2 regions of the Roseateles sp. genome follow, and region 2 is predicted to be linked to the other one. Evidence: predicted binding sites of a transcription regulator. Region 2 holds the regulator's gene; the other holds the start of a gene.
The links. Region 2 encodes sigma-54, which starts transcription at its own class of promoters, with help from an activator protein. Its sites were predicted from a motif close to TGGCANGNAANCTGCTTT; they were not measured.

Region 1: ACQY39_RS15780 (PEP-CTERM sorting domain-containing protein) is a predicted target of sigma-54. The motif match lies at 3,466-3,483, and genes of this name have one in related genera.

Annotation. Positions count from the first base shown of each region.
Region 1 is NZ_OZ253537.1:3,661,789-3,668,975, forward strand. It holds gene ACQY39_RS15760 (AEC family transporter) at 1-341, shown strand, start outside; gene queG (tRNA epoxyqueuosine(34) reductase QueG) at 301-1,395, opposite strand; gene tsaE (tRNA (adenosine(37)-N6)-threonylcarbamoyltransferase complex ATPase subunit type 1 TsaE) at 1,486-1,956, shown strand; gene ACQY39_RS15775 (N-acetylmuramoyl-L-alanine amidase) at 1,995-3,353, shown strand; gene ACQY39_RS15780 (PEP-CTERM sorting domain-containing protein) at 3,533-4,483, shown strand; gene ACQY39_RS15785 (glycosyltransferase) at 4,625-5,863, shown strand; gene ACQY39_RS15790 (glycosyltransferase family 4 protein) at 5,860-6,957, shown strand; gene ACQY39_RS15795 (S41 family peptidase) at 6,971-7,187, opposite strand, start outside.
Region 2 is NZ_OZ253537.1:1,113,395-1,120,581, forward strand. It holds gene ACQY39_RS04930 (long-chain-fatty-acid--CoA ligase) at 1-265, shown strand, start outside; gene ACQY39_RS04935 (hypothetical protein) at 341-808, shown strand; gene ACQY39_RS04940 (16S rRNA (uracil(1498)-N(3))-methyltransferase) at 919-1,659, shown strand; gene ACQY39_RS04945 (THUMP domain-containing class I SAM-dependent RNA methyltransferase) at 1,672-2,970, opposite strand; gene ACQY39_RS04950 (SGNH/GDSL hydrolase family protein) at 3,009-4,022, opposite strand; gene ACQY39_RS04955 (RNA polymerase factor sigma-54) at 4,213-5,742, opposite strand; gene lptB (LPS export ABC transporter ATP-binding protein) at 5,782-6,573, opposite strand; gene lptA (lipopolysaccharide transport periplasmic protein LptA) at 6,570-7,187, opposite strand, start outside.

The DNA of each region.
Region 1 (7,187 bases), 2.5 Mb from region 2:
GGATTGGCCTGGCCGCCCTGCCCCTGGGTCTGATGGCGGTCGGCGCGGGTCTGCGTTTCGGCGCCCTGCGCGAGGCGCCGGGCCTGGCCGCTGCCCTGCTGGGCATTCGCCATCTGGCTCTCCCTTTGGTCGGGCTCGGCCTGGCCCTGGCCTTGCAGCTGCCGGCGCCTCAGCGCGCCACGCTGCTGTTGTTCACCGCCCTGCCCACCGCCTCCAGCGCCTATGTGCTGGCCGTGCGCATGGGCGGCAACGGGCCCTTTGTGGCCGGCCTGGTGACCCTGTCCACCCTGCTGGGCATGCTCAGTCTGCCGCTGTGGCTGGTGGTGTTGCGCTGGTTGTAGGCCGGGCAGGCGCTTGCGCCAGCGCCCAGCTGAGGTGCTCCGCCAGCAGCTCGCTGGCCGCCGGCCGCAGGGTCTGCAGCACGGCGCGCAGCTCCGGCCAATCCCGTTGGCGCAAGGCATTGCCCGAGACCACGGCCAGATTGCGTTGCCAGCGTGCATGGCCGATGCGGCGCATGGCCGATCCTTCGGTCTGGCGCAGGAACTGGGTTTCGTCCCAGCTCCAGAACGCGAGCAGATCGCCGCTCGCCATGGCCGGCCGGGCGTCGAAATCGGCCAGGCGGGACTTCTGGGCGAACTTGTTCCAGGGGCAGATCAGTTGGCAATCGTCACAGCCATAGAGGCGGTTGCCGATCAGGGACCGCAGTTCGAGTGGGATGGCGCCCTCATGCTCGATGGTCAGGTAGGAAATGCAGCGCCGCGCATCGACGCGGTAGGGCGCGACGATGGCGCCGGTCGGGCAAGCGTCCAGGCAAGCCGTGCACTGGCCGCAATGGGCCGTGACCGGTTCGCTGAGCGGCAAAGGCAGGTCGATGTAGATCTCGCCGAGAAAGAACATCGAGCCCACGTCCCGGTGCAGGGTCAGGGTGTGTTTGCCACGCCAGCCGATGCCGGAGCGCGCCGCCAGCTCCACCTCGAGCACCGGCGCGGAGTCGGTGAAGACGCGGTAACCAAAAGGCCCGACGGCGTCGCTCAGTCGCGTGGCCAGTTGTTGCAGGCGAGCGCGCAGCACCTTGTGATAGTCGCGTCCACGGGCATACAGCGAGACCTGGGCGCGCTGCGGATCGTTCAAACGCTGCCATTCCACGGTTTGCCAATCGGGCGCACTGTCCTGCGGCAGGTAATCCATACGCAGGCTCAGCACGCGCAGCGTGCCCGGCACCAGCTCGGCAGGCCGGGCCCGTTTGAGGCCATGGCTTTGCATATAGTGCATGGAGCCGTGAAAGCCGGCTTGCAACCAGGCCAACAAGCCCGCTTCTGCACTGTGCAGGTCGATATCAGCCACGCCGATCTGTGAGAATCCCAGCTCATGAGCCCAGCGCTGCAGATCGGCCATCACGGCCGCTGCGTCAAAGTCCGCTGACTTGTCGTCCTTGTTCGATTGTTGTGGAGCCTGCGTCATTTGCGCATTCTAGAAACTCGCTCTTTGCGCTGGCCCGATGAGGCCGCCACCCAGGCCTTCGCGGAGCGCCTGGCGCTCTGCCCGGCCCTGCTTGACGCCAGCCTGGAGCTGCATGGCAGCCTTGGTGCCGGCAAGACCAGCTTGGTGCGCCATCTGCTGCGCGCCCTGGGCGTCGCCGGGCGCATCAAGAGCCCCAGCTACGCGGTTCTGGAGTCCTATGACCTGGCCGACTGGGGTTCGGCCGGCCTCGTCAGCCATTTCGATTTCTACCGCTTCAGCGACCCGCGCGAGTGGGAGGACGCCGGCTTTCGCGACATCTTCAGCGCGCCCGGGCTCAAGCTCAGCGAATGGCCGGAGAAGGCCGAGGGCATGCTGCCGCCGGCCGATCTGCAAGTCTGGATTGAGGCTCAGGACGACGACAGCCGCCAGGTCGAGCTGCGTGCCGGCACGGCCCGGGGTCAGGTCTTGCTGCAGCAGCTGGAGCAGGCTTCGTGAAGCGCGGCTTCGCTGAACGGCGCCAGGCGCTGCGCGCCATGGGCAGCCTGGCCCTGATCTTGCGCGCCCTGCCCGCGGGTGCGGCTGCGGCCGCCCACGCCGGCAGCAATATCGTCGCCGTGCGGGTCTGGCCGGCCGAGGCCTACACCCGGGTGACGCTGGAGTCCGACCGGTCCCTGGCCGCGACCCATTTTCTGGTGGAGGCCCCCGATCGCTTGGTCATCGATGTCGACGGCCTGGAGCTGAGCCCCAATCTGCGCGGCCTGCTGGGCAAAGTCAAGGCCGATGACCCCTTCATCGCCGGTGTGCGCGTCGGTCAGAACACGCCGCGCGTGGTACGCATCGTGCTGGACCTCAAGCAGCCGGTGGCGCCGCAGATCTTCACCTTGGCGCCGGTGGCGGCCTACCAGCACCGCCTCGTCTTCGACCTCTACCCCAAGGTGGCGGTCGACCCCTTGCTGGCCCTGATCAAGGACAAGGTCCAGGCCGAGCGAGAGGCGGCGCAGTCGGTGCAAGATGCGCTCGGCGACCTGATCGCCAAGCTCGACAAGCCCGATCTGAATGCCCAGACCTCGGCCAAACCTGGCGCCAGCGCAGCGTCGTCGCCGCAGCAGCAGAACACACCCGCACCGACGCCGACGCTGCCAGCGGCAGCGCCGTCCGAGCCCTCTCAGGCCAAACTCGATCGCTTGATCGTGATCGCCCTGGACCCGGGCCATGGTGGCGAAGACCCCGGAGCCATCGGCCCCAGCGGATTGCGCGAGAAAGATGTGGTGCTGGCGATTGCCCAGCAGCTGCGCGATCGGCTGAACCGCAACCCCAATATGCGGGTGCTGCTGACCCGCGAGGGCGACTACTTCGTGCCCTTGCAGCAGCGGGTGCAGAAGGCGCGCCGAGTGCAAGCCGACCTGTTCGTATCCATCCATGCCGATGCCTTCTTCACGCCCAAGGCGCGCGGCGCCTCGGTGTTTGCACTCAGCGACGGGGCGGCCAGCAGCCAGGCCGCCAAATGGATGGCCAGCCGCGAAAACGCCGCCGATCTGGTCGGTGGGGTCAATGCTGCGGTCAAAGATGCCAGCGTGCTCAAGGCCATGCTGGACATGAGCACCACGGCCCAGATCAAGGACAGCCTCAAGCTCGGCAGCGAGGTGCTGGGCCAGATCGGCCGCGTCGGTACCTTGCACAAGCGTCGGGTCGAACAGGCCGGCTTTGCGGTGCTCAAGGCGCCCGATGTGCCGTCTATCCTGGTGGAGACGGCCTTCATCTCCAACCCCGAGGAAGAGGCCAAGCTGCGCGATGCCGACTACCAGGCCAAACTGGTCGAGGCCCTGGCCACTGGCATCGCCCGTTACTTCGCCAAGAACCCGCCGCTGGCGCGGCACCGCGCGTTGAGCTGAAAACCTGCAGGCCGCTGGCTTCGCTCGCAAGGGTAAACATCAATGTCGGAAAACTTGGCGTTCACGGGCTAGCCGATTGAAAGGGGCCCGTGCCTGCTGAACTTGCTGCGCATGGCGTGGTTCTTGCATGTTTGGATTTGTGCACTAAGTCACAGTCTTAAAACAACGGAGATCTCCCGATGAAACACAGCAGCTTCCAACTCAAGCATGTCAGCGCCGGCGTGCTGGCCTTGTTGTCCGGCCTCGCCATGGCGGCTCCGGTGGTGGTCGGCAATATGACGGACGGCCAGATCCGCCTGACCGCCGATTACGCCCTTCCCAGCAGCGGCAGCAGCGTGGACGGCATGGCCATCGAACCGCCCAGCATCACCGCCACCGGCGCCGATTTCTATCACAGCCCGAGCACGGCTGAGGGCTCCTTGTTCTTCCATACCTACGGCGATGCCGGCGCGACCAGCTATTTCGGTGCCCGTGTGACCGGCAGCGGCAGCTTCTCGGCCTCGACCAGCACCCGCTACAGCCGCACCTTCACCAACACCACCGGCGTGGCCCAGCTCTTCAACTTCGCCTTCCATGTGGACAGCGGCGAGCTGGGCATTGGTGGTACCGGCCTGGGCTTTGCGGATCTGCTGCTGCAGGTGAGCAAGGACGGCGTGGCCGTGGCCCGTGATCGCACCACGCGCACCCAGGCTGCCGACGGCTCCAGCACCTGCACCAGCGATGACCTGGGCAGCCTGGCCAGCTACATGAGCTGTGGCAGCGAGTACGCCAGCGACGCCGTGTTCAATGTCAGCATGGGCATGATCGGCGTGGGCGAAAGCTTCACCCTGGACTACGACATCGTTGCCACGGTTTCCGGTGATCTGCAGAGTGACGGTGGCGGCTATGGCGATTGCCCGACGCTTGCGGCCAAGGGTGGCCTCGCGCCGGCATTCGAAGGGTGCAACAACGGCGGAGCTGGTTCGGCCACGGCGCGCTCCGGTGACCCGTTTGGTTGGGGCAATCCAAGCAACTTCAACATCAGCCCGACCGCATCCGTCCCGGAGCCGGATACCCTGGCACTGCTGGGCTTGAGCCTGGCCGGACTGGCCGCCACGACGCGCCGTCGCAAGGGCGCGAGCCAAGCCTGATCGGTCAGCGCGACCTGATGCGAGTGCAGCCTGCGCGGCACTCACGGATCGGGTGATTCTTTGGCGGCGCCTGCGGGCGCCGCTTCTCTTGCTGAACTTTGAACCTGTGCCCGCGGCTCCGCTGCCGGGTGCCACCGCCTGATGGCCACGATTGTTTTTGCCTGGGAGCTCGGAGGTGATTACGGTCATCTGTCACGCCTGTTGCCCGTGGCCCTGGCCCTGCGCGAACGGGGTCACCGGCCGGTCTTTGTGCTCCGTGATCTGCTCGGCGCTGAGGCCCTGCTGAGCCCGCATGATGTGCCGGCCCTGCAAGCGCCACTGTGGTTGGGCCGCCTGACCCAGCTGCCCAGTCCGATCAGCTACCCCGAGTTGCTGATGCCCTTCGGCTTTCTCAATCCGCGCGCCCTGACCGGCATCTGTCGGGCCTGGTGCCATCTTCTGGCCCTGATCCAACCCGATCTGCTGGTGCTCGATCACGCGCCAACCGCCCTGCTCGCCACCCGGGGGCTGGGCCTGCCGCGCCTGCATTTCGGCGACGGTTTTTGCATGCCGCCACCAAGCGAGCCCCTGCCGCCCTTTGCCTGGTGGCAGCAGCCGGCGCCGACCGCTCGGCTGCGTGACTCCGAAGCCCATGCCTTGGCCACGGCCAACCAGGTGCTGGCCGCCTTGCAAGCACCGGCGCTCACGGTCTTTGCCGACCTGTTGCACTGCGATGCGCAGGCCTTGTGCAGCTTTGCAGAACTGGACCACTACCCACAGCGTTCCGCGGCGCCGGCGCCCGCGCCGCATTACTTGGGGCCGATCTTCCAGCTCGGACAGGGGCAAGAGCCGCGCTGGCCCGATGGCCCCGGCCCGCGCATCTTTGCCTATCTGAAACCGGGCTACGCGCCTTTGGAACAGGTGCTTCGGGCTTTGCAAGAATTGCCGGCCTCGGTGCTGGCGCATGTGCCTGGCGCTTCGCGCAAGACCTTGGCGCAATTCAGCGGCGGGCGCATGCAGCTCAGCGCTGAGCCCTTGGCCATGGATGCGCTCAGTCGCAGCTGCGATCTGGCACTCAGCCATGGCGGCGCAGGCACCACGGCCGCCATGCTGCTGGCTGGCAAGCCCCTGCTGCTTCTGCCCATGCAGACCGAGCAATGGATGGCGGCGCGGCGGCTTCAGTCGCTGGGGGCTTCAGAAACGCTGTTGGTGGATCAGACCGAGCATCTGCCGCGCCTCCTGCGCCAGATGCTCGACACGGCCCGCTACCGTACGGCGGCCCAGGCCTTTGCCCATGAGCATCGCGACTACCGGCAGCAGGACAGCGTGGCTGCGGTGGTGCAGCAATGCGAGGCCCTGCTTGCTTGCAAACGGCCATTGCAGCCGGAGCCCTGCCGATGAAGCCGCGTGTTCTGCTGCTCACCCGCATCCCGTTCTGGCGCATGGGGGCCGGTGAGCGCACCCGCGTGCTGGCCCTGGTCTGGGTGCTGGGCGCCCATTGCCAGCTGAGCCTGCTCTACCTGGGTGCGCTCCATGCCGACGAATTGAATCTGCTGCGTCGCCTGCGCGTGCAGGCGGCGGTCTATGGCATCCAGGGGCCGGTCAACGAGGCCAGTGAGCGTGAGGCCTTGGTCCGCCTGTGTGCCGCTCAAGACTTTGACGCCTGCATCTTCCAGCGCCTGGCCCTGCATGGCTTGCGCGAGTTCCTGCCGGCCGGTGTGGCCGCCGTGCTGGATACCCATGATCTGGAAAGCCGCGCGGCCGAGTCACGCCGCAGTCAGTCGGTGGCCGTGCACACCACCCTCAGCTTCGAGCAGGAAATGGCCCTGCTGTCGCGATATGAGCGGGTGCTCCTGATCCAGGCCGAGGACCACGGTCTGGTGCAGGCGCGCTTGGGCGAAGCCGCCCTGCTGGCCCCGCATCCAGTGCAGTTCGCTGCCCTGCCGCTGCAGGCCGAGCGCCGGCACCTCGGCTTGGTGGGCAGTGACTGGGCCGCCAATCTCCATGGTCTGGACTGGTTTGCCGACCGGGTCTGGCCCTTGCTCGAAGGCCAGGTCGAAGGCTTGCAAATGCATCTCTACGGCTGGCTCAGCGAGCGCTGGCGCCCCGAATTCAAAGCCTTCCAGCGCCATGGCTTTGTTGCCGATTTCAAGCAGGCCTGGGCCGGCATGGATGTGGCCATCAACCCGGTCCGCTGGGGGGCCGGGCTCAAGATCAAGAGCGTGGAAGCCATGGGCCACGGCCTGCCCCTGGTCAGCACGGCCGAGGGCGCTCGCGGCATGCTTGACGGGGCCGGCACCGCCTTTCTCCTGGCCGATGAGCCGCAGGCCTTTGCAGAGGCCTGCCAAACGTTGCTGCTGCAGCCGCAGCAGCGCGCCGCGCTGGGCGAAGCGGCCCGGCGCTACACCAGCACCTATTTCTCAGCGCAGGCCTGCTTCGGTCCGCTGCTGCGCTGGCTCTACGAGCGGGCACAGCAGCAGAAGGCCAAGCCCTAAGCCTTCAGAGCAATTAGCGCCCCAGCTGGGTCGGCATGGCCGGCGCTTTCTGGCGGTCCGGCGCCTGGTAGGTCTTCAGCCGGCCCAGCACATCGGCGATCGCGGCGTCGAGCTGGCTGTCGCGGCCTTCGTTGACTTGCAGCGGGTTCAGGTCCACGTCCTGGTCCGGCGCCACGCCTTCGTTCTCGATGCGCCACTCGCCGTCCGGCGTGAAGAAGCGGAAGTAAGGC
Region 2 (7,187 bases):
GGTGGAAGACGTGATCACCATGATGGACGGCGTGCTGGAATGCGCGGCGGTCGGCATCGCCGATGCGAAAGCAGGCGAGGCGGTCAAGGTGGCCATCGTGCGCAAGCCCGGCGCCAGCAAGGAAGTCAGCGAAGCCGATGTCCGGGCTTACTGCGAAGCCAATCTGACCGGCTACAAGCGCCCCAAGATCATCGAATTCCGCAACGAGCTGCCCAAGACCCCGGTCGGTAAGATCCTTCGGCGTGAACTACGCGACAAGAACTGAGCTTGTTGTCGCTGTGGTTTCTGCCCGAGTGGCGTGCAAGTCCCCTAGAGTCAGGTTTGTCTGGGGGGACTCGTGATGCTTGAACAGGCCTATGTCAAAACCGAGCAAGGCCGCGCAGAGATCAAAGCTCGCGCCCAGCCTTTGTCGCGCAGCGTGCGCAATCTGCTCTTGCTCATCGACGGCAGCAAGAACGCAGGGCAGTGGTTGGAGTTGGTTCAGGGCGCCACGGCCGAAGATCTGGCCTTGCTGATTCAGCAAGGATTGATCGCTCCTGCGGGCCTGTCGGTCGCTGCGCCCGTGCGAACAGTGGCGCCACCCGCCTTGCCCAGTTTGGACCAGCAGGCGCTTTATGCCTTCCTCACCAGCGCGGCTCGCCAGCGTCTGGGCTTGATCAAGGGCTACCGCTGGGTGCTGGATGTCGAGCGCTGTGGCGATCTCGCGGCCATGCAGCAGCTTGCTCTGCGCTTTGTCGACGAGGTTCGCCAGGCTCAGGGGGATGGCGCTGCGACCGAGGTGCGCCGCGATCTCGGCCTGCCGCTCTGAGTTGGGCTTCTTGCCGGCACGGCAGCCGACTTGGCTGGCTCGTGATCGCTGGCACACTGACGACTTCTTGATTTGAAAGGCACGGCGCGCTGCTTGCGCCGTGGACCGCCATGCCGCCGCGTTTTTATGTCGATCAGCCGCTCGCCGCTGAAGTGTCCGAGCTGAGCCTGCCGCCCAGTGCCGCCCGCCATGTCCAGGTGCTGCGCTTGCAGCCGGGGAATCCGCTGACTTTGTTCGATGGCAGTGGGTTTGAGTGGCAGGCGGAAGTGCTGGCCATGGGCCGCAGCGAGGTGCGTGTGCATCTGCAGGCCCGTCAGCTGGTGCAGCGCGAATTGCGCCAGCACATCACCCTGGCCCTGGCCATGCCGGCCAACGACCGCATGGACGGCGTGGTCGAGAAAGCCACCGAGCTGGGTGCCAGTGGTGTCCAGCCCTTGATGAGCGAGCGCTCGGTGCTGCGCCTGAGCGGCGAGCGGGCCGAGAAAAAGCAAGCGCATTGGCGCGGTGTGGCCATCGCCGCCGCCGAGCAATGCGGCCGCAGCCGCATCCCCGAGATCGGCGCAGTGCAGTCCCTGGCCTCATGGCTGTCCGGCCTGGGCCCGCAGCCGGCCGGGCAGCGCCGTTGGCTGCTCAGCCCGATGGCCGCCCAGCCCTTGCAGGCCCTGGCCGCCGCCCAGGCCCAGGCCACTCACACCCTGGTGCTCAGCGGCCCGGAGGGTGGCCTCAGCCCCGCTGAAGAAGACGCGGCCCGTGCCCAGGGTTTCGTGGCCGTGCAACTGGGCCCGCGCATCCTGCGCGCCGATACAGCGCCGCTGGCGGTGCTCGGCTGGCTGGCACTGTCGGAAGCCTGAGCCGGCGGGCGTTCAGGCCTCGGCGCTGGCCTCGTCCCCGCTGCCCTTGTCCTTGCGCGCCGAGCCCTTGATCAGGTCGAAGCGGAACAGCCGGCATTCGATCGGGCCATTCCACATCGGGAACTTGCGCGATTCCTTCAGGCGCATCTTGCTGGGCAGCTTCATGTCCGGGCAGAGCAGCCAGGCGGTCCAGCCGGCTGCGTTCTGGGTGTAGGCGCGCTTCCAGTGGGCGGCCAGGCGGGGGAAGAAGTCGTCGCCGGCATCGCGCGCTTCGGAGCCGCCAGCATCGCGGCTCATCTGCACATTGCCGGCCTTGCCGCGCACTTCGATGCGCTCGCCGTAGGGCGGGTTCATCAAGATGGTGCCGGGCATGCCCTCGGGCAGCTCGGGCGCGGGGCGTTCGAGCGCGTCACCGCCGTTGAACTGGATGTACTGGGCCACGCCTGCGCGCTCGGCATTGCGGCGCGCGAAATCGACCATGCGGAAGGCCACATCGCTGCAGAAGATCGGCACGGCGGGCGCATGCTCGCGGTCCTTGGCGGCCTGCTTGATGGCCTGCCAGCGGCCACGCAGGGGCACGAAGGGCAGCTGGCGCTCGAAGGCAAAGCGGCGCTGCATGCCGGCGGCCATGCCACATGCGATTTGCGCGGCTTCGACGGCGATGGTGCCCGAGCCGCAGCAGGGGTCGTGCAGGGCGCCGCCGGTTTCGGGCGTGCCCTTCCAGCCGGCCGCGGCCAGCATGGCGGCGGCCAGGGTTTCCTTCAGCGGGGCGTCGCCTTTGTCCTCGCGCCAGCCGCGCTTGAACAGGGGCTCGCCCGAGGTGTCGATGTAGAGCGTGGCGTCGGTTTCGCTGAGGTGCAGCATCACCGGCAGGTCGGGGAAGCGGGTGTCGACGCTGGGCCGCTCGCCGGTGGCATCGCGCAGCACATCGCAGATGGCGTCTTTCACGCGCAAGGTGGCGAAGTTGAGGCTGCGCAGCGGCGAGCGCTGGGCCACGGTGTCGACGCGGATGGTCTCGGCCGGTGTGATCCAGTCGCACCAGTCGATGCGGCGAGCCAGGGCGTAGATGTCGTCCTCGTGGCGGTAGCCGCCCGAGATCAGTTCGATCAGCACGCGCTGCGCCAGCCGGCATTCGAGGTTGAGCTTCATCACGCCTTCGAGATCGCTCTTCAGCGCGATGCCGCCGCGCAGCACCTCGATATGGGTCTTGGGCAGGATGGCCCGCACCTCTTCGTCAAGCAGGCGCTCCACGCCCGAGGGGCAGGAGACGAAGAGGTGGTGCAGGTCTTTGGGGGATTCTTTGGCGGCCATGGGCCCGATTGTCCCAGGATTGGCCGCCTCGGCCGTACTCAGGCGCGGCGACGGCGGTTCAGGCCCAGCACAGCCATCAGGCCCAAGCTCATCAGCAGCAGGGTTTGCGGCTCCGGCACGGCGGCCAGCATGCCCTGGCCGAGCACGCTGTGGGTGACCGCGGTCGGATGGATGCGGTCCCAGAACATATACCCGTCGGGGTTGCTGCAGGTGCTGCCATTGGGCTGGCCGACATAGCCGGTGAAGCAGGCCTCGGTGACGTTGCTCAGGCCGTATTGGGCGGCGTTGTCGACCAGGACCTGCTGCGCGCCCAGGACGTCGAAATAGCGGATGTCGATGCCGGGCAAGGCCCGCAGCTGGCCGATGGCTTGATTCAGGCCGAGGTTGAAGCCCAGGGACAGCAGATGCAGCTGACCCGACAGGCCGGAGGAGAGGCCGCCTGGCGTCTGCCCCAGGTCGGGCAGGCCCGGCATCAGGAAGTTGCGCGCACCCAGGCCGTAGAGGGTCTGGACCGCGCTGCTGAGGTTCTGGATGGCCGCTTGTCCGGTGGCCTGCGAGAAGCCCTGGTACTGGAAGTCATTGGCGCCGCCCCAGAGCAGGTACAACGCCTGGCTGTCGGCGGCCATGCCGGCCAGCCCGGCCTGGAAGGTGCCGACCTGCGAGAGCATGCCGGTGTTTTGCAAGGCGGCCGGGGCGCCTGCAGCCACCGCCGCGCCGTTGAGCCAGCCGGTCTGGGCGCCGCCCCAGGCGTAGTCTTGCAGGCTCACGCCCAGGCCTTGGGCGAGGTGCTCGACGGCCACCGGGCCGTTGGAAAAGCGGCCCTGGAAATAGTTGCCGGGCTGGGGCACGGCGCCACCCGTGGCGCGGTAGAAGTTGCCGTTGTCTGACAGGCTGTCGCCGAAGGCGATCACGCGGCTGTAACTGGAGGCGGTGCTGCTCGTGGCTTGAGCCTCAGTCTGCGCCTGCGAGGGTGCGGCCCAGGCCAGGCCGGCAGCGAGCATCAGCAGGGCGGGCAGGCGAGCGTCAGCTGAGGTGCGGTGGATGGTGTTCACGGCAGACCTTTCAAGTAACGATCCAAGTCGGCGGCATGATGGCATGCCTCGAAATGGGAATCACCTGAAATCGGTGTGCGTGTTCACGTTTGGTGAGCTGCGGTGAACGGGTGAACGAGTGAACAGGTGAATGGTGAGTCGTGGTGTGTTGTTCACCCATTCACCTGTTCACTCGTTCACCACTCACCCTTCAAACCACGCGCCGCATCGTCGTCGTCCCAATATGCATGCCTTCGCGGTACTTGGCGACGGTACGGCGCGCGACCTGGATGCCTTGTTCTTCCAACATATTGGCCAGGGCGCTGTCGGACAGGGGCTTGGCCGGGTTCTCGGCGGCGATGAACTGCTTGATCAGCTCGCGCACGGCGGTGCTGGAGGCCTCGCCGCCGGCCTCGGTGGACAGGCCCGAGCCGAAGAAGTACTTGAGCTCGAAGGTGCCGAAAGGCGTGGCCATGTACTTGGCCGTGGTCACCCGCGAGATGGTCGACTCATGCAGGCCCAGCTCGTCGGCGATCTCGCGCAGCACCAGCGGCTTCATGGCGACGGCGCCGTGGCTGAAGAAACCTTTCTGGCGCTCGACGATGGCAGTGGAGACACGCAGGATGGTGTCGAAGCGTTGCTGGATGTTCTTGATGAACCAGCGCGCCTCCTGCAGCGCGCCGCCCAGGGCGCTGTTGCTGATGCCGCCGCGCGTCTGGCGCAGGGCATTGGCGTAGAGCTCGTTGATGCGCAGCTTGGGCGCGACCTCGGGGTTGATGATGACGCGCAGCTCGCGCCCGACCTTGCGCACGATCACATCGGGAATCACCGCCGGCGCCTGGCCGTGGGCAAAGCGCCGGCCCGGCTTGGGCTCGAGCGCCACGATCAGGGCCTGCGCCTCGCGCAGCAAGGGCTCGTCGGCGCCGGTCAGCAGCATCAGGCGGCGGCTGTCGCGCTTGGCCAGCAGGTCCAAGTGCTTTTTGCAGATCATGATGGCGATCACCTGCGGCGCGCTGCGCGGCAGCTGGCGCAGCTGCAGCACCAGGCACTCGGGCAGATCGCGGGCGCCGACGCCGGCCGGGTCCATATGGTGCAGCCACTTCAGGGCGATGCGCAGGTGGTCGAGCAGGTCCTCGCGTTCGGCCGCGCTGTCCTCGCCCGCGTCGGGGATCAAGGCCTCGGCAATCGACTCCAGGCTGTCTTCCAGCAGGCCGTCCTCGTTCAGGGAATCGATCAGCAGGCGCAGGGCCAGCTGGTCGGATTCGCTCAAGCTCATGCCGGCCATCTGCTGCTGCAGATGTTCTTGCAGGGAAATCTCGGCCGATTCCTGCTCGCTGCGCTCGCCGTCTTCGTCGTTGCTGCCGGAGCCGCTGCCGCTGTTGCTGGGCAGCTCGCGGATGCCGTCGAAATCGTCACCCTCGGTGCCGTTCTCCCAGTCCTCGCGCTCGCTGTTGCCGAAGTCCTCGGCCTTGAGCTCGGGCGTGGCCTCGGCCTCGGCGCCGCCGCCCAGTTCGCGCTCGGCGCCGCTGTCTTCGGCGGCACTGGCCTGGCGCAACTCGGGCAGTTCGGGCGCTGCGACGGCGAAGTCGTCTTCGGTTTCGAGCAGCGGGTTCTGCGCCAGCATCTGCTCGACTTCCTGGTTCAGTTCCAGGGTGGACAGTTGCAGCAGACGGATCGACTGCTGCAGCTGCGGCGTCAGCGCCAGATGCTGACTCAGGCGAACCTGGAGCGATTGCTTCATGGCCGCAGGCCCGGCGCTGTCAGGAGGCTCGCCATCACATCACATGCGGAAATGTTCGCCGAGATAAACCTTGCGCACATCGGCGTTGGCGACGATCTCGTCCGGCGTGCCCTCGGCCAGCACCGAACCCTCGCTGATGATGTAGGCGCGGTCGCAGATGCCCAGGGTCTCGCGCACATTGTGGTCGGTGATCAGCACGCCGATCTGGCGCGCCTTCAGGAAACCGATGATGCGCTGGATCTCCAGCACCGCGATCGGGTCCACGCCGGCAAAGGGTTCGTCCAGCAGGATGAAGCGCGGCTGGGTGGCCAGGGCGCGGGCAATCTCGACGCGGCGGCGTTCGCCGCCCGAGAGCGCCGGCGCCGGGCTGTCGCGCAGCTTTTCGATGCTGAGGTCGTGCAGCAGGGCTTCCAGCAGTTCCTTGATGCGCGGCTCTTTCAGCGCGCGGCCCTGCTCGTCGCGCTGCAGTTCCAGCACGGCACGGATGTTCTGTTCCACCGTCAGTTTGCGGAAGATCGAGGCTTCCTGCGGCAGATAGCTCAGGCCCAAGCGGGCGCGCTGGTGGATGGGCAGGTGCTCGACCGACTGGCCGTCGATGCGAATCTCGCCGGCATCGGCGCGCACCAGGCCGACGATCATGTAGAAGCTGGTGGTCTTGCCCGCGCCATTGGGCCCGAGCAGGCCGACCACCTCGCCGCTGTTGACGCCCAGGTGCACGTTCTTGACCACGCGACGCACGCCATAGCTCTTGGCCAAGCCCTCCGCCTCGAGGCGGCTGCGCACGCCGGATTCCAGCGCCGACACCGGCGCGTTGTGGTGGCCGGCGCTCATGGCGTCTTGCGCGGGCTGAGGCTGGTGCTCGGCTTGAGCTGGATGCCCGAAGCCGGCGTGGCGGCGGGCTCCGAGGCGGCGCCGCGCGGCATCATCACCACGCGCACACGGCCGCTCGGGTGGGGCGAGCTTTGGCCGCCTTCCAAGGTGAACACCTCGCTGCGGTTGTCGAACAGGATGACCGCGCCGGTCACCTCGTCGGCCACGGTCGTGCCTTGCAGGCGCCGCACCACGGCGTTGCCGATGAAGCGCACGGTGTCGCTGCGGGTGTCGTACTCGAGCTGGTCGGCCAGGCCTTCGATGGCCTCGCCCGGAATGTCGCGTGCCTGGCGGAAGCTGACCTGCTTGCCGGTCTGGCCATTGGCATAGACCTGGTGGTAGCCGTCGCCGGTCTCGCGCACATCGAGCTTCTCGGCGCGCAGCACCAGGCTGCCCTTGCTCAGCACCACATCACCGTTGAACTCGGTGCGCTGCTTGGCGATCTCGACGCTGCCGCCGTTCTTGGAGGAAATATTGAGTGGCTTGCCGCGGTCGGCCTTCTCGGCCTGGGCTGCGCCAGCGGCCAGGCCCAGGACCAGGGTCGCCAGCAGGCCGGGCAGGGCGGTGGAACGCGA